Regions from separate parts of the Streptomyces sp. NPDC043996 genome, predicted to be linked through region 3. Evidence: predicted binding sites of a transcription regulator. Region 3 holds the regulator's gene; each other region holds the start of a gene.
What was found. The regulator HspR, encoded in region 3, represses chaperone genes until heat shock. The targets are predictions, from matches to a motif close to TTGAGNNNNNNNNNCTCAA.

Region 1 (6,878 bases), on a different contig from region 3:
ACCCGAGGCGCAACGTCGGCCGCGCCACCATCCTCGGCACGCTCGGCGCCGCCCTGGTCTATCTGCTCGGCACCCTCGCCGTCTTCGGCACCGTCGCGCACGACAAGCTCGTCACGTCCACCGCGCCGTTCTCCGACGCCGTGAACGTGATGTTCGGCGGCTCCTGGGGCGGCACCGCCGTCGCGATCGCCGCCCTGGTGTCCATGGTCGGCGCCCTCAACGGCTGGACGCTCCTGAGCGCCCAGACGCCGTACGCCGCCGCGAAGGACGGCCTGTTCCCGAGCGCCTTCGCCGTGAAGCGGCGCGGCGTGCCGACCTTCGGCGTCCTGGTGACCGTCGTCCTCGCCTCGCTCCTGACGGTCTACAACTACACCGCGGGGCCTTCCGGGGTCTTCGAAGTCCTCGTGCTCGTCACGACGTTCACGGCCACCGTGCCCTATCTGCTCGCGGCCGCCGCGCAGATCTACTTCCTGGCCTCAGGACGCCACGACCGCGTCCACCGCGGGCGCCTCGTGCGCGACTCCGTGCTCGCCGCCCTCGGCTTCGGCTTCTCCCTGTGGCTGGTCGCCGGGGCCGGGTACGCGGCCGTCTACCAGGGCGTGCTGTTCCTGTTCGCGGGTGTCCTCGTGTACGCGTGGATGGCGGCCCGCAAGCAGCGGGCCGCCACCCAGGACCCAGCCGACGAAAGCCCGGCTACCGCGCGAGCGGAGCCGTCACCCAGCGCTGCGTCCTGACGCCGTCCTCGGGCCCGATCTCGATCAGCTTGCGGGCGGCCGGGTAGGCCTCGTTGCCCTCCATCTCGTAGCCCACCTGGAACGTCCCCGGCACGTCCCTGACCTCGGGCAGCCGCTCCGGCGCCAGGGCCGCCCCGTAGTCGGCGCCGTCGCCCGCGCCGCGCACGGCGAGCTCGGCGAGGACGCGCCGCTGCGCGGCGGCGAGCGCCTCGCTGGGGTCGCTGAGCGGCGGCGCACCGGCCTCGCGCGCGCCCTCGGGCACCGGCGGCGCGACCCGGCTGCTCGGCTCGCGCCGCTCGCCCGTGGCCTGCCGCGTGGACAGCTGCGCCTGCACGACCGTGCCGTCGTTGTCGAGGCCGACCCGGACGACGCCCCGGTCCGGCGTGATCACGGGCACGCCGTCGAAGGCCTGCCGGAACGTGACGTGCGTGACGAGGGTCGTGGGGACGCCGGTCTGAGAGCCGTCCTTGGCGGCGGAGTTCTGCATCAGGTCGTGCACGCTGTCCACGACGAGCTCGGCGCCTTCGGCGTGCTCCTCGGCGAAGGCCCGGGCGAGCGCGACGGCCCGCTCGGTGGGCAGCGCCGTGGTGTTGCGCTGGCTGGGCTCGGCGAGGCGCGCCCAGCGCACCGCGTGCGGGCCCGTGGAGACGGTGCGGTCGCCGGAGCTCGTGCTCAGCACGCCCCTGCGGTCGGCCCCCACCTCTTCGAGCGCGGCGGCGGGGAAGGACGCCATGCGGCCCGCCGCGGCCAGCTCGGCGCTCGGCTCGCGCGGCGCCAGCTGGACCGTCTGAGCGGCTTGTGGCAGCGCGGTCAGTTGCCCGGCGAGCGAGGCGCGGGCGTGGTACCAGCGCCAGGCGTACCAGTTGTCCGACACGGCGGGCCGGTAGAAGTGCCGCTCGGTGTTCAGCCGGTCCACGGCCTCGGCCTGGGTGGCGCCGACCGCGCACACCGAAGGGGCCTGGTCCTTCCAGATGTCCCAGCTGGCGTTCAGCCAGGACTCGGCGTACGTCTGCCCGGACGTCCACTTGTCCCAGAACTTCCGGCCGTAGTCCGGGTGGTCGATGCTCGTCGTCTCGAAGCCGAAGACCATCCGGAAGCCGGTGTTGGGCCCGGCCCAGGTGCGCACCGGCGAGTGCCCGCCGAGGACGCGCAGCGAGAAGCACGTGGACCAGAAGACGTACCGCGCCTTCTCGTTGCCGAGCGCCATGCGGCGGGAGGACGCCCGGGTGCGGCCGTCCCAGGCCGCGCCGAGCGGCGCCTCGAACACGCCGTCGCCGTCCATGGTGCCGTGGCCCGAGTGGTACACCGCGCAGACCGCGTCCATGCCGAAACGATCCTGCCAGTTGTCGAACGCCTCCTCGTACGCCCACGCCTGGACGCCCCCGTCGGCGAACCAGAAGTTGCGGTCGTGGAACCGCTGCGGGTATTCCAGCCAGCCGGCGGCGTCCTCGTGCGTGTAGCGCAGCGGCGAGGCGTCGGCGAACCTCTCGACGCTGAACGCCCCCCACCAGCCGAGCGTCGAGTCGCGCTCCCCGGCCGCGCCGGGCTTCTCCGGCTCCAGCGGCGACGGGCCGCGGTCCGTGTAGACGATGCGCATGGGTCGTACCCCCTGGGTGTTCTCCCCCTCGCGTGGCTGAGACGCACGCGGTCGAGGAGGCCTAAAAGTGTCACCGCGCGGGGACCTTGCCCAGGTGACATTCCGGCCATAGGGGCCGTGCCACGGGCGTGCCGTGCCACCTCAGCGGCCCCGCTGGCCAGGGTGTTCGCCGCGCCGGTTGTCGTAGGGACCGCGCGCACCAGCGCGGCCCGGTCGAACACGGCGCACGGGCCGCGCGGTTGGCGGGAAACGGAGGGTGTCTACTTGCTGTCCACGCGCCGGGGCGAGCGCCCGGAAGAGCCCCGCGACGGACGCGTGCCGCGAGCGGCGTGCGGCCGCCGCCCGCCGGACGCGTGCCCGGGTGATCCTTCTTACGGCTCCGTACCACCCCCGTACGCGGCGATTTCCCCCGGAGTGTGATCGGATGGAGGCCACGGAACTCCACTGAAGGGATTTGGCATCGTGGCTACCACGCGCTCCGCTCACACGGTCTGGGAAGGCAGCCTGACCGAGGGCTCCGGCACGGTGACCTTCGACTCCTCGGGCATCGGACAGCAGGCCGTGTCCTGGCCGTCCCGCGCCGAGCAGGCGAACGGCAAGACCAGCCCCGAGGAGCTCATCGCCGCCGCGCACTCCAGCTGCTTCTCGATGGCGCTGTCCCACGGTCTGACCGGCGCGGGCACCCCGCCCACCAAGCTCGTCACCTCCGCCGACGTGACCTTCCAGCCTGGCACCGGCATCACCGGCATCCACCTCACCGTCGAGGGCGAGGTGCCCGGCCTGGACGAGGCCGCGTTCGTCTCGGCCGCCGAGGACGCCAAGGCCAACTGCCCGGTCAGCCAGGCGCTCACCGGCACGACGATCACCCTGTCGGCCAAGCTCGCCTGACGCGCGCGGTCCTGGCACGAGGCCGCCGCCCCCGTCATCGGGGCGGCGGCCTCGCGCATGTCCGGACCCGGACCCGGTCCGGACACCGGCACGGATACGGGTCTGGGCCGCCCCCGGCCGCGCACGCGGCATTGACAACATCCCGCTCAAGTTTTGTGCTGGAGGCCGAAGGATCGCCGCGTCGGAAGGGGCTGTTGGACATGGCACGTGCGGTCGGCATCGATCTCGGTACGACGAACTCCGTGGTCGCCGTCCTGGAAGGCGGTGATCCCACCGTCATCGCGAACGCGGAAGGAGCCCGCACCACCCCCTCGGTCGTCGCGTTCGCCAAGAGCGGCGACGTGCTCGTCGGTGAGGTCGCCAAGCGGCAGGCCGTGACGAACGTGGAGCGCACCGTCCGCTCCGTCAAACGCCACATGGGCGACCCGGCCTGGCGCTTCCCCGAGAGCGGCTCGGTCGGCGGCCACCAGTACACCGCGCAGGAGCTGTCCGCGCGCGTCCTGCAGAAGCTCAAGCGCGACGCCGAGTCCTACCTCGGCGAGGACGTCACCGACGCCGTGGTCACCGTGCCCGCGCACTTCGACGACAGCCAGCGCCAGGCCACCAAGGAGGCCGGGGAGATCGCCGGGCTCACGGTCCTGCGCATCATCAACGAGCCGACGGCCGCCGCCCTCGCCTACGGCCTGGACAAGGGCGACGACCAGACCGTCCTCGTCTTCGACCTCGGCGGCGGCACCTTCGACGTGTCGCTCCTGGAGATGGGCGACGGCGTCATCGAGGTCAAGGCCACCAACGGCGACACCCAACTCGGCGGCGACGACTGGGACCAGCGGATCGTCGAGCACCTCGTGGGCCAGTTCAAGAACGCGCACGGCGTCGACCTGGCCCGCGACAAGATGGCCCTGCAACGCCTGCGGGAGGGCGCGGAGAAGGCGAAGATCGAGCTGTCCTCGTCCAGCGAGACCGACATCAACCTGCCCTACGTCACCGCGTCCGCGGACGGCCCGCTGCACCTGGCCGAGAAGCTCACCCGGGCCCAGTTCGAGCAGCTCACCGCCGACCTCCTCGACCGCTGCCGGGGCCCCTTCCAGCAGGCGGTCACGGACGCGGGCGTCGAGCTCGCCGCGATCGACCACGTCATCCTCGTCGGCGGCTCCACCCGGATGCCCGCGGTCACCGAACTCGTCAGGGAGCTCACCGGCAAGGACCCGCACAAGGGCGTCAACCCGGACGAGGTCGTCGCCGTCGGCGCCACGCTCCAGGCGGGCGTCATCCGCGGCGACGTCAAGGACGTACTGCTGCTCGACGTGACGCCGCTGTCCCTCGGCATCGAGACCAAGGGCGGCATCATGACCAAGCTCATCGAGCGCAACACCACCATCCCCACCCGCCGTTCGGAGACGTTCTCCACCGCAGAGGACAACCAGCCCTCGGTCGGCATCCAGGTCTTCCAGGGCGAGCGGGAGATCGCCGCGTACAACAAGAAGCTCGGCGTGTTCGACCTCGCCGGGCTGCCGCCCGCGCCGCGCGGCGTGCCCAAGATCGAGGTCACCTTCGACATCGACGCCAACGGGATCATGCACGTCTCGGCGAAGGACGAGGCCACCGGGCGCGAACAGCGCATGACCGTCACCGGCGGCTCCGCGCTGCCCAAGGACGACATCGACCGGATGGTCCGCGAGGCCGAGCAGCACGCCGAGGAGGACCGCGAGCGGCGGGAGGCCGCCGAGACCCGCAACCAGGCCGAACAGCTCGTCTATCAGACCGAGCGGTTCCTCGGCGAGAACGCCGAGCGCGTCCCCGCGGGCACCAGGGACGAGGTGGCGGCCGCGGCCGCCGAGCTGAAGGCCCTCCTGGACGGCCCGGACAGCGCCGACACGCGTGCCGTGCGCGCGGGCGCGGAGAAGCTCGCGGCCGTCAGCCAGAGGATGGGGCAGGCGATGTACGCGTCCGCGCAGACGGGTGGTTCGGGCGCGGCCGACGGCTCCGGGGAGTCGAGGACCGCCGAAGGGAGCGCCGAAGGGGGGAGCGCGGAGGGAGCCGCCGAGGACGCCGTCGTGGACGCGGAGATCGTGGACGACGAGCCGGAGGACAGTGCGGAGGACGGGGCGGGCAAGGGCGCGACAGGAACCGAGAAGGGGGCCTGAACCGCCGCCGTCGCGCCGGTCCTTCAGGCCTTCGCCTGGAGGTACTTCACCGTCGCCGGGTCGGCCGGGAGCAGCGTCTCGATGGCCAACTCGGCGACGGTGACGTCCATCGGCGTGTTGAACGTGGAGATCGACGAGATGAAGGAGAGCACCCGGCCCTCGTGCTCGATCCGCAGCGGCAGCGCGAAATGCGGCACCTGCCCGTCCGCCGCCGTGTCCTCGCCGGGGTCCTCGACGGGGTACGCGGCGACCTCCTCGTACAGCGCGCGCAGCGGCGCCGAGCGCTGGAGCGCGATCTGCCGCTCCATCTGGTGCAGCAGATGCCCGCGCCACTCCCGCAGATTGCGGATCCGCGGCGCGAGGCCCTTGGGGTGCAGCGCGATCCGCATGGCGTTCAGGGGCGGCCGAAGGGCGTCGTCCGGCAGGCCGTCCAGGAGCATCGCGATGCCCCGGTTCGCCGCGACCACGTCGTACGTCGCGTCGACGACCAGGGCCGGATACGGCTCGTAGCCCTGGATCAGCCGCTCCATCCCGGCGCGCAGGGCGGCCATCGACGGGTCGTCGAGCGGGGTGTGCGGGAAGCGCGGCGCGTAACCGGCGGCCAGCAGCAGCGCGTTGCGTTCGCGCACGGGCACGTCGAGGTGCTCGGCGAGCTTCAGGACGAACTCCTCGCTGGGCTTGGACCGGCCGGTCTCCACGAAGCTGATGTGCCGCGCCGAGGAGTCCGCGCGCAGCGCCAGCTCCAGCTGGCTCACGCGCCGCTCCTCGCGCCAGCCGCGCAGCAGCGCCCCCACGTCGGTCGCCGCGGGCGCGCCGCGGGCCGCGCCGCCGCCCCGGGCGCCGTCTTTGCCGTTTCGCCTGCCGGAAGCGAGAGTTGTCATACCGCGAACGGTAATCGAGGAGTGGCGCATGACGAATCCGTGGGACGCCCCGTCGTGGGAGGCCACCGTGGCCTACCGCGCCCGGGTGCGCGGCTGCCTGCTCGGCGGCGCGATCGGGGACGCGCTCGGCTATCCCGTCGAGTTCAGCTCGCTGGACGGCATCCGCGCCGCGCACGGCCCGCGCGGCGTGCGCGGGCCGCTGCCGGACGCGGACGGCGTCTGCCGCGTCAGCGACGACACCCAGATGACGCTCTTCACCGTCGAGGCCCTGCAGGCCGCCCACGCCCGCGAGCGCCGCAAGGGCATCGGCGGGGCCGCGCCCCAACTGGTCCTGGAGGCGTACCTGCGCTGGCTGGACACCCAGCGGCGGCCCGCCCCCGCGCCGGACGTGCGCGGCGGGCTCGCCGCGCAGCCCTGGCTGTACGCGCGCCGCGCCCCCGGCGAAGCCTGCCTCAGCGGGCTCGAACACCGCCACGCCCCCGACCCGCGGGCCCCGCTCGGCCCGCCGGGTCCCGTCAACCCCGAGTCGAAGGGCTGCGGCACCGTGATGCGCGCGGCGCCCTTCGGGCTCACCCGCGCCCCCGCCGACCGCTCCTTCGAACTGGCGGCGCGCTGCGCGCGGATCACCCAC
Region 2 (6,878 bases), on a different contig from region 3:
GCGACACAGGCGAACACGGGGGATGAGACATGACGTACGAGACGGCCGGTGACGTGGCGATCAGTGACGCTACGGGCGGCGGGGCGCCGCCATCGGGTGATCGGGGACCGGAACGCGAGGTCACGGGCAAGGCCAGGGGCGAGTCCACGGACGAGCTCAGGGGTACATCCACGGGCGAGCCCACGGGCAACGGCAGCTCCGAAGCGGAGCTGACCCGCGACCGCGTCCTGGCGATCTGCCGCAGCAACTGGGAGTACCGAGGCATCGACGACGCCTCCACCCGCGACATGCTCGACGAGCTCTCCGGCCACCTGGACGAGGCCGCTGCCGCGGGCCGCACGGCGCGAGACGTGGTCGGCCCGGACGTGAAGGAGTTCGCCGCCGCCTGGGCGCGGGCGCGCACGCCCCTGCCGCTGCGCGCCCTGCGCATGGCCGCCCTGATCCCCTTCGTCGTCGGCTCACTGCTGCTGCTCACGCACCTCATCGACCGAACACTGACCCTGTCCGTCGAAGCCCCCCGCGTCGCCTTCTACGTCGCACTCGCGTCGGGTGGTGTGGCCTGGGAGATGAGGCGGGGGAACCTCGGCTTCCGAGGCTGGGCGCTCGGCGGCCTCGCCGCCCTGCCCGTGGCCGCGCTCACCGGCTGGCTCATAGGCGACGACCCGCTGTTCCGCCTGCCGATCTGGGGCACGCTCCTCTTCTTCATTCCCGGACTGCCGTACGCGGTCCAAGACCTGCGGGCCAGACGCGCCGAGCGCGCCCAGGGCGAATCCAGCGAAGGCTGAGGCGGGGCTGTACCGGGGGCCCTGGCTCGCCCTAGCCCCCGCCGTCGCTCTCGCTCTCGCCCCCGCCCACCCGCCGCGCGCTCGTCAGGCGGGCCACCACGCTCCAGCCGAGCGCCTTATACAGCGCCCGCCCCTCCACGGTTCCCGCCAGCACGCCGACCTCGGAGCCGTGGTCGACCGCGGCCGTCTGCAGCGCGCGCATGACCAGGCTGCCCAGGCCCCGGCGGCGATGCTCGGCAGAGGTTTCGATCTGGTCGGCCACCGCCGTGCGGCCGGTCGGGGCGATCTGGCCGCGCGCCGCCCAAGAGCCGTCCTCCGTGGTCACCATGGCCCGGACGACACCGCCACGCTCCCAGGAGCGCAGTCGATAGCCGTCCGGCACCACCAGACCTCGCGGGGCCACCGGCGTCAGCGGCACCGTCATCAGATAGCCCTCCTCCGGATCGACCCACCACTCAGGGCCCAGCCAAGGCGCCACCCGGGAAGGAGCGTCGAAGACCTTCAGCCACACATCCCGGCCCGAGACGGACGAGGCGACCTTGCGGACGTCGGCCTCCTGGACGTCGGCGTTCGCCGCGCCGAAGACGTGCCGGGACGGGTGCTTGGCCTGGCCGACATCGATCGTGTAGCCCCAGGGCTCCACGACCGGAGGGGCGGCACCGCGCGAGACGACCCAGCCGTCGATCCAGGCCCGGACGGCCGTGCCGCCGTCCATCCCGCCCATCCAACCGAAGCGCTCCATCGAACCCCTCCTAGCGCCGAGCTGCCTCCCGGCGCCCTATGTAAGGGGCAAGGGGCGGCAATAGGCATCACGCGTAATGGATGAACGAGGCTAGTGAATATTACGGAGGCTTGATTGCGGAACGGGGGAGGCGATCGCTCAGAGCGAACATGGCCAGGGGAACATTCAGAGGCTCATAAGCATTGAGTCGGTACAGCTCAACTTGAATGCTGAAGGGGAGATCATGGCTGCTGAGTCCACGGCTAACACATCGCTCGCTCTGCCCGTGCTGCCGCTCGACGACGAGGTCGTGCTGCCCGGCATGGTGGTGCCGTTCGACCTGTCCGACGCTGACGTACGAGCGGCGGTGGAGGCCGCGCAGGCCGCCGCCAGGTCCAGTGGGAGTAGCAGCAAGCCGAGGGTGCTGCTTGTTCCGAGGATCGACGGGACGTACGCGGGCACGGGCGTGCTCGGCACCGTCGAGCAGGTCGGCCGCCTTGCGGACGGAGACCCGGGGGCGCTGATCCGTGCGCGCGGCCGGGTGCGGATCGGCGCGGGCACCACCGGGCCGGGCGCGGCCCTGTGGGTGGAGGGCACCCAGGTCGAGGAGACCGTGCCGGACCCGCTGCCCGGTGCCACCGTCGAGCTGGTCAAGGAGTACAAGGCGCTGGCGACGAGCTGGCTGAAGAAGCGCGGCGCCTGGCAGGTCGTCGACCGCGTGCAGCAGATCGAGGACGTCTCGGCGCTCGCGGACAACTCCGGGTACTCGCCGTTCCTCACCGCCGAGCAGAAGATCGAGCTCCTGGAGACCGAGGACCCGACGGCCCGCCTGAAGCTCGCCACCGAGCAGCTGCGGGAGCACCTGGCCGAGCAGGACGTCGCCGAGTCGATCGCCAAGGACGTCCAGGAGGGCGTGGACAAGCAGCAGCGGGAGTTCCTGCTCCGCCGCCAGCTGGAGGCCGTGCGCAAGGAGCTGCGCGAGCTCAACGGCAAGGACGGCGAGGACGAGTCCGACGACTACCGCACGCGGGTGGAGGCCGCCGACCTGCCCGAGCACGTACGGGAAGCGGCCCTGAAGGAAGTGGAGAAGCTGGAGCGCGCGAGCGACCAGTCGCCCGAGGGCTCCTGGATCCGCACCTGGCTGGACACGGTGCTCGAACTGCCGTGGAGCGAGCGGACCGAGGACGCGTACGACATCAAGGGCGCCCAGGACGTCCTCGACGCCGAGCACGCGGGCCTGCAGGACGTGAAGGAGCGGATCACCGAGTACCTGGCGGTGCGCAAGCGGCGCGCGGACCGGGGCATGGGTGTGGTCGGCGGCCGTCGCGGCGGCGCGGTGCTCGCGCTCGTCGGGCCGCCCGGCGTCGGCAAGACCTCGCTCGGCGAGTCGGTGGCGCACGCCATGGGGCGCAAGTTCGTGCGCGTCGCGCTCGGCGGCGTGCGGGACGAGGCGGAGATCCGCGGCCACCGGCGCACCTACGTGGGCGCGCTGCCGGGCCGGATCGTGCGGGCCATCAAGGAGGCCGGGTCCATGAACCCGGTGGTGCTCCTCGACGAGATCGACAAGGTGGGCTCGGACTTCCGGGGCGACCCGGCGGCCGCGCTGCTCGAAGTGCTCGACCCGGCGCAGAACCACACCTTCCGCGACCACTACCTGGAAGTGGAGCTGGACCTGAGCGACGTGGTCTTCCTGGCGACGGCCAACGTCCTCGAGGCCATCCCCGAGGCCCTGCTCGACCGCATGGAGCTGGTCAGGCTCGACGGCTACACCGAGGACGAGAAGGTCGTCATCGCCCGGGACCACCTGCTGCCGCGCCAGCTCGACCGGGCCGGGCTCGGCTCCGGCGAGGTGACGATCGACGAGGGCGCGCTGCGCAAGCTCGCCGGTGAGTACACACGCGAGGCGGGCGTGCGCACCCTGGAGCGCGCCATCGCCCGGCTGCTGCGCAAGGTGGCGGCTCAGCACGAACTGGGCGACAGGGAACTGCCGTTCACGGTGGGCGCGGACGAGCTGCGCGCGCTGATCGGGCGGCCGCACCACGTCCCGGAGTCGGCGCAGGACCCGGCCGAGCGGCGCACCGCGGTGCCCGGCGTGGCCACGGGCCTCGCGGTCACCGGGGCGGGCGGCGACGTGCTGTACGTCGAGGCCTCCCTCGCTGACCCGGAGACGGGCGCGGCGGGGCTGACGCTCACCGGTCAGCTGGGCGACGTGATGAAGGAGTCCGCGCAGATCGCGCTGTCCTTCCTGCGGTCGCACGGCGCCGAGCTGGAGCTGCCCGTGGGCGATCTGAAGGACCGGGGCGCGCACATCCACTTCCCGGCGGGCGCGGTCCCCAAGGACGGGCCGAGCGCGGGCATCACGATGACGACGGCACTCGCGTCGCTGCTCAGCGGCCGCCTCGTGCGCACGGACGTGGCGATGACGGGCGAGGTGTCGCTGACCGGCCGGGTGCTGCCGATCGGCGGCGTCAAGCAGAAGCTGCTCGCCGCCCACCGCGCCGGGATCACCACGGTGATCATCCCGAAGCGGAACGAGCCGGATCTGGACGACGTCCCCGCCGAGGTCCTGGAGAAGCTCGACGTGCACGCGGTGACGGACGTCCGTCAGGTCCTGGAGCTGGCCCTCACCCCCGCCGAGGTGATGGTCCCGGCCGCGGCCTGACCGGGGCGGCCCAAAGGAATCCCGCCGCGGAGTGACGGACGTGGCGGGTGCGCAGGAGGCCCGGGGCTCCGCGAGGAGCCCCGGGCCGTGCGCGACGCGTGGGAAGGGCACGCGACGACAGAGATGTCACCGATCGTCAGCCGTCAGCCGTCAGCCGTCAGCCGTTGGCCAGGGCCTGGACCCGGTCGTACGCGCCGTTGAACTTGTTGTGGTCGCCGACGATCGGACCGGAGGAGGTGTACTGCCACATGGTGTGGAAGCCCCAGCCGGCGGGGAGTTCGCCGGGGCTGGTGTTGTAGCGGGCGATCCACAGGGGGTTGGCGGACGCGAAGCCGCCGTAGTTGCCCGTGCACTGCTTCCACCAGGTGGTGGCCGTGTAGATCACGGGGTCGCGGCCGGTGCGCGCCTTGTAGGTGGTGAGGAAGTCCCGGATCCAGCTGACCATCGCGCTCTGGGACTTGCCGAAGCAGGCGGCGCCGTAAGGGTTCCACTCGATGTCGAGCGCGCCGGGCAGGGTCTTGCCGTCGCGGGACCAGCCGCCGCCGTTGTCGACGAAGTAGTTGGCCTGGGCGGCGCCGCTGGAGGTGTCCGGGGTGGCGAAGTGGTAGGCGCCGCGGATCATGCCGATGTTGTATGAGCCGTTGTACTGCTGGGCGAAGTAGGGATTGCGGTAGGAGGTGGACTCCGTCGCCTTCACATAGGCCCACCGCACGCCGCTGTTCCACAGGGCCGACCAGTTGACGTTGCCCTGGTGGCTGCTGACGTCGACGCCCTCGGTCTGCTCGGCGTCGCCGCCGCTCGGCTTGCCGCCCTGGCCGTCGTGTTCGATGACGCCCTGACCCATGCGGGCGCTGCCGCGCGGCGGGATGTCGGCGGTGTCGGCGGCCTGCGCGGCGCCGGGCAGGGCGACCAGGAGGGCCAGGGCGGACAGAACGGCGAGAAGGATGCCCGCGGCGCGGTGGCCGCGGGCGGTACCAGGTCTGTGCACGGGCATGTCGTGCCTCCGTAAGGCCTCATGGAGCCCGCACGGCGTGGGCGTGGCCGAAGGTGTGGCGCTTCGCCGGTACGGCGTGCGGACTCGGTGGGGGGACCTGTCGACATGCCACGGGGCACCGTGCGCCGCCGCGCCGGCCGCCGCGAGCGGTGCTGGTGTGAGCATGTCATCAATGACGCTACGCACGTAGACAGCGGGTGGGAAGGGGCTCTCGTGGCCGCCGTTGGTCTACGCCTGCGAAATACTGAGCGAGCTGCGGCGATGGTCGCGGCCGGAAGAAACTTTCAGAACCGGGAAAGTGCGGCAGGGGTGCTGACATGCGTGAGGACGCGCACCACGGCGGGAGCTCTGGGGCGGGCGAGGCGAGGGTGGGCAGTGGCGTGGACCATGAGTTCCTGGCTCTGGAACGGGAGCTGACGCTGCTGTTGCGCCGGGCCAGGGCCTCGTCCGGCGAGATGGCCCGCCAGGTCCATCCGGATCTGGAACCGGCCGCCTACGGCCTGCTCGCCTTTCTCGACGAGTCCGGCCCGCGCCGCGCCACGGACCTGGCGGCGTTCATCGGCGTCGGCAAGGCCACGATGAGCCGTCAGCTGCGGGCGCTCGAACAGCTGGGCCTGGTCACGCGCGAGCCGGACCCCGCCGACGGCAGGGCCTGGCTGGTGCGGCTCACGGAGGAGGGCCGCGAGCGGTTCCGTACGGTACGCAGCGCGCGGCGCGAGCGGTACGTGCGGCAGCTCGCCGGGTGGGACAGGACGGAGGTCGCCGAGCTGGCCCGGCTGCTCGGCCAGCTGAACACGCGGGCCGAGCTCTAGCCCCCAGGGCCGCGGTCCGCACGGCCGGAGCCGCGGTCCGCGCGACCGGGGCCTAGGTCCGCACGACCCCGGCCCCGGTCCGCTCGGCCATGACCCGGGCCCCGGCCCCGGCCCCGGCCCCTGCCCGGCCCGGCCGAGCCCTCAGGCCGTTCCGAAGACGACCGCCAGCGGCTGGGGCGTCTTGTACACGGTGGACGGCTCGGTCACGTGGTCCGAGCCCACGTACAGCCGCTTGCCCGCGTAGAGCACGCGGCGGTCCAGGGAGAACCGCGACTCCGTCTCATAGCTCGCCGAGGGGTTCCGCAGGACCCGCGTGGACTTCAGCGTGGCCGGGTCGACGCTCCAGACGGCGCCGCCCTCCTCGCGGACGATGTTGGCCTCCTGGTACGCGACGAGCTTGCCGTCCTCGTCGAGGCCGACCGGCACCAGCCTGCCCGCGTCCGTTCCCGGTGCCCGGCGCAGCCGCTCGCCGGTCTTGAGGTCGAAGGACACCAGGTCGTTCTTGGCCCCGGAGGAGGCGCTCGCCGGGTCCCGCGTGGCCAGGTAGAGCGCGTTGCGCTCCTTGCTGACGACGAGCTGGGAGCAGCCGGTGACCTCGGTGGCTGGGCAGTCGGCCGCGTACTTGCCGTGCTTGCCGCCGCTGACGGGGATCGTGCTGAGCGCCTTGCCGCGCGCGGCGCTGTCGTCGACCGTGACGAAGTGCGAGATGCCGCTGCCGCCCTGCGCGTGGCCGTCGTCGGTGGCGATGACCAGCGGATCGACGGACGCCACATGGGCGTACTCCGTGCCCCGCGCCAGCGCGTACGACGACTTCACGGCGCGGGTCTTCGGGGCGACCGTCTCGACCTTGAGCCGGGGGTGATCGGTGTCGCCGCAGTCGCGCACCACGACCAGCTTGGTCTCG
Region 3 (6,878 bases):
GAGATAGCCCGCCTTCTCACCGAAGGCCTCACCGACATGGAAATCGCGGGCCGCCTCGATCTCAACGTCCGTACCGTACGGGTCCACATCGCCAGGGTGGCCGCCGTTCTCGGCAGCGCGAGCCGGACCCAACTCGGCTTTCTCATCAGTCAGTCCGGAATACTCGAACGCCATTCCTGAACCGGAAATCCCGGGCGGTGTCAGCGGGGAGGCAGCACCAGCATGGCCCAAGGACGCGGACCGCACCGCAAGAGACCCGAGAGACCCCGGAAACCCGAGACGCCCCCGGAACCGCACCGCCCCCACCGGGCCGACGACCCCTGTGCCGCCGGTCCCGCGCTCTACGCCCGCGCCCTGCGCGAGGGCCGCCTCCGGGCCGAGGACGCCGAACGGGCGCCCTGCCTGGTCGACTTCGGCCTGCTGCACCCGGACATCGACGACATGCGCTGGCTCCGGCCGAGCTCCCCCTCCGGCGCGCTCCTTCGGCTGCTGCGCGGCATCGAGGAGGACGTGGCCCACGAGCGCCGCCGCGAGGCCGGCCTGAGCGCGGACTTCGCGCCGCTCATCGCCCTGGCCCGCGAGGCCGCGCGCGGCCCCTCGTACGTCCTGGCGCCCGGCGGGGCGCCGCCGTCGGCCGCGATCACCGTGCTCAGGGGCCTGCCGCGGATCGCGGAGGCCATCGACCGGGCCGTGGGCGACTGCGCCGACGAGGTCCTGACCGTCCAGCCCGGCGGCTTCCGCACCATCGCGGACCTGGGCTTCGCGCCGCCGCGCGAACAGGCCCTGCTCTCCCGTGGCTGCCGCACCCGCACCCTGTACCAGCACACGACCCGGCACGCCCCGCCCGTGATCGCCCACTTCGAGCAGCTGGACGGGGACGTCGAGGTGCGCACGCTGAGCGAGGTCCCCGAGCAGCTGGTCGTCTTCGACCGGACGGTCGCCTTCCTGCCCGCCGACCGGGACTTCACCCGGGCCCTGGAGGTCCGGGCGCCCGCCGTCGTCGACTATCTGGCCGCCCTGTTCGACCAGCTGTGGCGGCTGGCCACGCCGATGTTCCCGCACCCGGCGCCGCAGCCCGCGCGCGGCGGCCTCACCACCCGCCAGCGCGCCATCGCCGAACTCCTCACCGAGGGCCTCACCGACGCCGAGGTCGCCGAGCGCCTCGGCATGAACGTCCGTACCGTACGCGTCCACATCGCCAAGCTGTCCAGGCTCCTCGGCAGCACCAGCCGCACCCAGCTCGGCTACCTCATCGGGCAGTCACGCATCCTCGGCCCCCACGGACCCAACTGATTCACGAAAGTCCGGAATTGGGCCCACTTGCCCCCGCCTCCGCCCGTTGCACCGCAACAAGATGACGGTAGCGGCGGGCGGGCGGGGCACTGCATCGTGGTGACCGTCGCAGGGAGGGGGCCAGTCCCGTTCGGGCACTGGAACCGGACCCGCTGCCAGCGGCGCCCGTGGCTCTGTCGTGGTCTCCCCCCGCAGGGTCGCGCTTCCCTAGGTCGCCCTGGTCTGGTCGCTCCCCGTGGCCGGGCCGGGGCGTTCAGGCGCGCGCGGTCAGACGTCCGCGGCGGCGTCCCCGGTCCACTCCCGCAGCAGCCGCTCGCGCTCCTCGCGCCGGGGCGTCCCGCCCTCGTGCGCGCGGCCCCAGGCGGCCATCGCCGACAGCGTGGTCAGCAGCGTGGCGGCGCCCTCGGTGAGGCGGGCGAGCAGCGCGCGCGACAGGTCGTACTCCCGCTGCGAGTAGCCGGACGCCGCCGAGACGTACGCCGTCAGCTCGACCTCGTCGGCGGGCGTCTCCACACACACCGTCATCGAGGGGGCCTCGTCGCCGCCGCCGAGACCCACCGTGAGGGCCATGTCCACGACCATGCCGACCTGGCGCCGCAGGGACTTCACGGGGACGTCCTCGACGGTGAGCGCCCGCACGTCGTCCCACGGCCACAGGCCCGTCTGCTGGTGCCCGAGACCGACGACGCCCTCGGGCGTCAGGCGCACACCGGGGGCGAGGCCGGACGGCTTCGAGCCCACGTAGACGTCGCCCTCGGCGATCCAGAACAACCCCACCATGGCCATTGGAGAATCCAGCTTTCCCGTGAAGACGACACGCCAGCCTGCCAACTATAGGAGCGCGCCGCGCCGCCTCCCGTTCCCGTCCCGGAAGGCTCCGTCTCCCGTGCCGGAAGGCCGCGTCGCCGCCGCCGCGCACGCGCCCGGCGCACGGCGGCCCGGACACGCCGAAGGCCGGCCCGGCGCGCACGAGTTCGTGCGCGCCAGACCGGCCCATGAGACTGGTGAGGCTGGTGAGGGCCTCGGCGCGTTACTGCTCCGGCGACCTCTTGGGCCGCCACACCACGAGCGCGCTCGCCTGCTGCACGTCCTGGTACGGCACCAGGTCGCGGCGGTAGGAGGCGTGCACCTGGGCCTCGCGCTGGCGCATCGCGGCCGCGGCGCCCTCGACCGCCGACGACAGCTCGGCGACCCGGGACTGCAGCGCGGCGACCTGGTTCTCCAGCTCGATGATGCGCTTGATGCCCGCGAGGTTGATGCCCTCCTCCTGGGAGAGCTGCTGGACCGTGCGCAGCAGTTCGATGTCCCGGGCCGAATACCGGCGGCCCCGGCCCGCGGTGCGGTCCGGGGAGACCAGGCCGAGGCGGTCGTACTGCCGCAGCGTCTGCGGGTGGAGACCGGAGAGCTGGGCCGCCACCGAGATGACGTACACCGGGGTCTCGTCCGTCAGTTGATACGGGTTGCGTCGGCGGCCGTCCCGCTCCATGAGGTCACGCTCCCTTCGCGGCCTTGAACAGTTCTGCCCGCGGATCGAGATCCGCAGTCGCCTTCCGGTACGCCTCCAGGGCCTCCTGCGCCGCGGGGGACAGTGTCGCCGGAACGGACACCTCCACCGTGACGAGCAGGTCCGCGGGGGTGCCGTCCTTGCGGGCCGGGCCCTTGCCGCGGACCCGCATGGTGCGGCCGTTCGGCGTGCCGGGCGGCAGCTTGAGGGTGACGGGGGTGCCGCCGAGCGTGGGCACCCGCACCTCACCGCCGAGGGCGGCCTCGGCGAGGGTCACCGGGACCGTCACCGTCAGGTTGTCGCCCTTGCGGCCGAAGACCGGATGCGTGTCCACATGCACCACCACATACAGATCGCCCGCCGGGCCGCCGCGTTCGCCGGGCCCGCCCTTGCCGCGCAGCCGGATCCGCTGGCCGTCGCTGACGCCCGCGGGGATGCGCACCTGCATCGTCCGCGACGACTTCGCGCGGCCGCTGCCGTGACACACCTCGCAGGGCGTTTCGGCGATCAGGCCGCGGCCCTTGCAGTCCACGCAGGGGTCGGTGAGGGAGAACCCGCCACCGCCGCCCCGGGAGACCTGGCCGGTGCCCACGCAGGTGGGGCAGACCCGTGGCGTGCCGTTCTTGTCGCCGGTGCCCGAGCACGCCTTGCAGGGGGCCTGGGAGGACATGCGCAGCGGAACCGTCGCGCCCTCCACCGCCTCCGTGAAGCTCAGCGTGACCTCGGACTCGATGTCCTGGCCCCGGCGCGGCTGGGTGCGCGGGCCAGGGCCCGGGCCGCCGCGGTTGAACAGGCCCCCGAAGACGTCACCGAGGCCGCCCCCGAAGCCGCCGGCGCCCGCTCCCCCGCCGCCCTGGGCGCCGCCTCCGAAGAGGTCGCCCAGGTCGAAGTTGAACGTGCCGCCGCCCGCTCCGGGGCCCGACCGGAATCCGCCGTTGCCGAAGAGCGCGCGAGCCTCGTCGTACTCCTTGCGCTTCTTCGGGTCGCCGAGGACGTCGTTCGCCTCGGAGATCTCCTTGAAGCGCTCCTCGGCCTTCGCGTTGCCCTTGTTGGCGTCCGGGTGGTTCTCGCGGGCGAGCTTCCGGTACGCCTTCTTGATCTCGGCTTCGGTGGCGTCCTTGGGGACGCCGAGGACCTTGTAGTAGTCCTTCTCGATGAAGTCCTTGGTGCTCATCCCCGACGTCCCTCCTTCCTCGTCGTCAGGTCGACGCCGACGCCGACCCCGACGCCGACCGGGGAATCCTGGCGGATTCCACGGTCCCGGTCGAAGTCGACGCCGCCGTCCGTGTCAACGTCAGCCCTCGTCCGGGCCACCGTTCTCCTTGTCCTTGCCCTTGGCCTCGTCCGTGGCCTCCGGGGCCGTGGGCTCCTCGCCCTCGTCCCCGTCCGTCTCGGACTTCACCGTCTGCGCGCCGGGCTGCGGCTCGGCCACCGCCACGCGCGCGGGTCGGATGACGCGCTCGCCGATGCGATACCCCGGCTGGAGAATCGCGACGCACGTCGTCTCCGTGACGTCCGGTGCGTAGCTGTGCATCAGGGCCTCGTGGATCGTCGGGTCGAAGGGCTCGCCCTCCTTGCCGAACTGCTGGAGGCCCATCTTGGCGACGACGGTCTCCAGCGACTCGGCCACCGACTTGAAGCCGCCGACCAGCTCGCCGTGCTCCCGCGCGCGGCCGACGTCGTCGAGCGTCGGGAGCAGCTCGGAGAGGAGGTTCGCCGAGGCGATCTCCTTCACCGTCACCTTGTCCCGCTCCACCCGGCGGCGGTAGTTCTGGTACTCGGCCTGCAGGCGCTGGAGGTCCGCCGTGCGCTCGCTGAGCGCCTTCTGGGCCTGGTCCAGCTGGGCCGTCAGGCCCGCTTCTCGCATTGCGTCCCCGGCCGGGGCCGCCGTGCCCTCCTGAGCGGAGGACTCGGCGGCCTGCGGCGCCGCTTCGTCAGGGGTGGCGCCGGAGGGGACGTCGGGCTGCTCGGCGCCGTCGCCGAAACCCGGGGTCTCCTCCGTCATCAGACAGCGCCGCCCTTCGCGTCACCGGGCTTCTCGTCGTCGACGATCTCGGCGTCCACGACGTCGTCTTCCTTGGACATGTTCGGGGCCTCGGCGCCCGGAGCGGCACCCTCGGCACCGGCCGCGCCCTGCGCCGCCTGGGCGTCGGCGTACATGGCCTGGCCCAGCTTCTGGGAGACGGCCGCGACCTTCTCCGTGGCGGTGCGGATCTCGGCGGAGTCCTCGCCCTTGAGCTTCTCCTTCAGCTCGGCGACGGCGGTCTCGACCTCGGTCTTGACCTCGCCCGGGACCTTGTCCTCGTTGTCCTTGAGGAACTTCTCCGTCTGGTAGACGAGCTGCTCGCCCTGGTTGCGGGTCTCGGCGGCCTCGCGGCGGGCGTGGTCCTCGTCCGCGTACTTCTCGGCCTCTTCGCGCATCCGGTTGACCTCGTCCTTCGGCAGCGAGGAGCCACCGGTGACGGTCATCTTCTGCTCCTTGCCCGTGCCGAGGTCCTTCGCGGTCACGTGCATGATGCCGTTGGCGTCGATGTCGAAGGACACCTCGATCTGCGGGACGCCGCGGGGCGCCGGGGGCAGACCGGTCAGCTCGAACATGCCGAGCTTCTTGTTGTACGCCGCGATCTCGCGCTCGCCCTGGTAGACCTGGATCTGCACGGAGGGCTGGTTGTCCTCGGCGGTGGTGAAGATCTCCGAACGCTTCGTCGGGATCGTCGTGTTCCGCTCGATGAGCTTCGTCATGATGCCGCCCTTGGTCTCGATGCCAAGCGACAGCGGGGTCACGTCGAGGAGCAGGACGTCCTTGACCTCACCCTTGAGGACACCGGCCTGCAGGGCGGCGCCGATGGCGACGACCTCGTCCGGGTTCACGCCCTTGTTGGCCTCGTTGCCGCCGGTGAGCTCCTTGACGAGCTCGGCGACGGCGGGCATGCGGGTGGAGCCGCCGACGAGGACGACGTGGTCGATCTCGGACAGGGCGATGCCCGCGTCCTTGATGACGTTGTGGAACGGCGTCTTGCAGCGCTCCAGCAGGTCGGACGTGAGCTGCTGGAACTGGGCGCGGGTGAGCTTCTCGTCCAGGTGCAGCGGGCCCTCGGCGGACGCCGTGATGTACGGCAGGTTGATCGTCGTCTCGGTGGAGGACGACAGCTCGATCTTCGCCTTCTCGGCTGCCTCGCGCAGGCGCTGGAGCGCCATCTTGTCCTTGGACAGGTCCACGCCGTGGCCGTTGGCGAACTGCTTCACCAGGTAGTCGACGACGCGCTGGTCCCAGTCGTCGCCACCGAGGTGGTTGTCGCCGTTGGTGGCCTTCACCTCGACGACGCCGTCGCCGATCTCCAGGAGGGACACGTCGAAGGTGCCGCCACCGAGGTCGAAGACGAGGATCGTCTGGTCGTCCTTGTCCAGGCCGTAGGCCAGGGCGGCGGCGGTCGGCTCGTTGACGATGCGCAGGACGTTCAGGCCCGCGATCTCGCCGGCCTCCTTGGTGGCCTGGCGCTCGGAGTCGTTGAAGTACGCCGGGACGGTGATGACCGCGTCCGTGACCTTCTCGCCCAGGTACGACTCAGCGTCGCGCTTCAGCTTCTGCAGGATGAAGGCGCTGATCTGCTGGGGGTTGAAGTTCTTGTCGTCGATGTCGACCTTCCAGCCCGTGCCCATGTGGCGCTTCACGGAGCGGATGGTCCTGTCGACGTTGGTCACGGCCTGGCGCTTGGCCACCTCGCCGACCAGCACCTCGCCGTTCTTGGCGAAGGCGACGACGGACGGCGTGGTCCTGGCGCCTTCGGCGTTGGTGATGACGGTGGGCTCGCCGCCCTCCAGAACGCTGACGACGGAGTTAGTCGTGCCCAGGTCGATGCCGACCGCACGTGCCATTTCAATGCCTCCAGATACATTCTTGAGTGGAACTGGCTCAAGGATGCCTCACGGGTTCCCCCGAGTCAACAGACTTGAGCCGACTCCGCTCAACTCTTATCCCGCCCTTACGCGCAACCCGCCGGGGGCCTCGCGGCACGCCCCAGGCCCACCCCTCCCCGCTCCGGGTGCTGCCGCCCCCGTTCCCCCGCTCAAAGCCAACGGC

Region 1: the regulator HspR is predicted to act here: its motif matches at 3,351-3,369, upstream of dnaK (molecular chaperone DnaK).
Region 2: the regulator HspR is predicted to act here: its motif matches at 1,710-1,728, upstream of lon (endopeptidase La).

What each region holds. Positions count from the first base shown of each region.
Region 1 is NZ_JBWKEY010000005.1:706,954-713,831, forward strand. Features, by position in the region: gene AC07A4_RS17145 (amino acid permease) at 1-734, shown strand, start outside; gene AC07A4_RS17150 (DUF6345 domain-containing protein) at 694-2,331, opposite strand; gene AC07A4_RS17155 (OsmC family protein) at 2,794-3,219, shown strand; gene dnaK (molecular chaperone DnaK) at 3,420-5,366, shown strand; gene AC07A4_RS17165 (helix-turn-helix domain-containing protein) at 5,390-6,247, opposite strand; gene AC07A4_RS17170 (ADP-ribosylglycohydrolase family protein) at 6,276-6,878, shown strand, end outside.
Region 2 is NZ_JBWKEY010000001.1:93,931-100,808, reverse strand. Features, by position in the region: gene AC07A4_RS00485 (hypothetical protein) at 30-785, shown strand; gene AC07A4_RS00480 (GNAT family N-acetyltransferase) at 817-1,527, opposite strand; gene lon (endopeptidase La) at 1,751-4,168, shown strand; gene AC07A4_RS00470 (lysozyme) at 4,326-5,162, opposite strand; gene AC07A4_RS00465 (MarR family winged helix-turn-helix transcriptional regulator) at 5,480-5,974, shown strand; gene AC07A4_RS00460 (hypothetical protein) at 6,116-6,878, opposite strand, start outside.
Region 3 is NZ_JBWKEY010000014.1:50,385-57,262, reverse strand. Features, by position in the region: gene AC07A4_RS31505 (helix-turn-helix transcriptional regulator) at 1-180, shown strand, start outside; gene AC07A4_RS31500 (helix-turn-helix transcriptional regulator) at 223-1,293, shown strand; gene AC07A4_RS31495 (hypothetical protein) at 1,561-2,073, opposite strand; gene AC07A4_RS31490 (heat shock protein transcriptional repressor HspR) at 2,324-2,779, opposite strand; gene dnaJ (molecular chaperone DnaJ) at 2,784-3,971, opposite strand; gene grpE (nucleotide exchange factor GrpE) at 4,092-4,802, opposite strand; gene dnaK (molecular chaperone DnaK) at 4,802-6,673, opposite strand.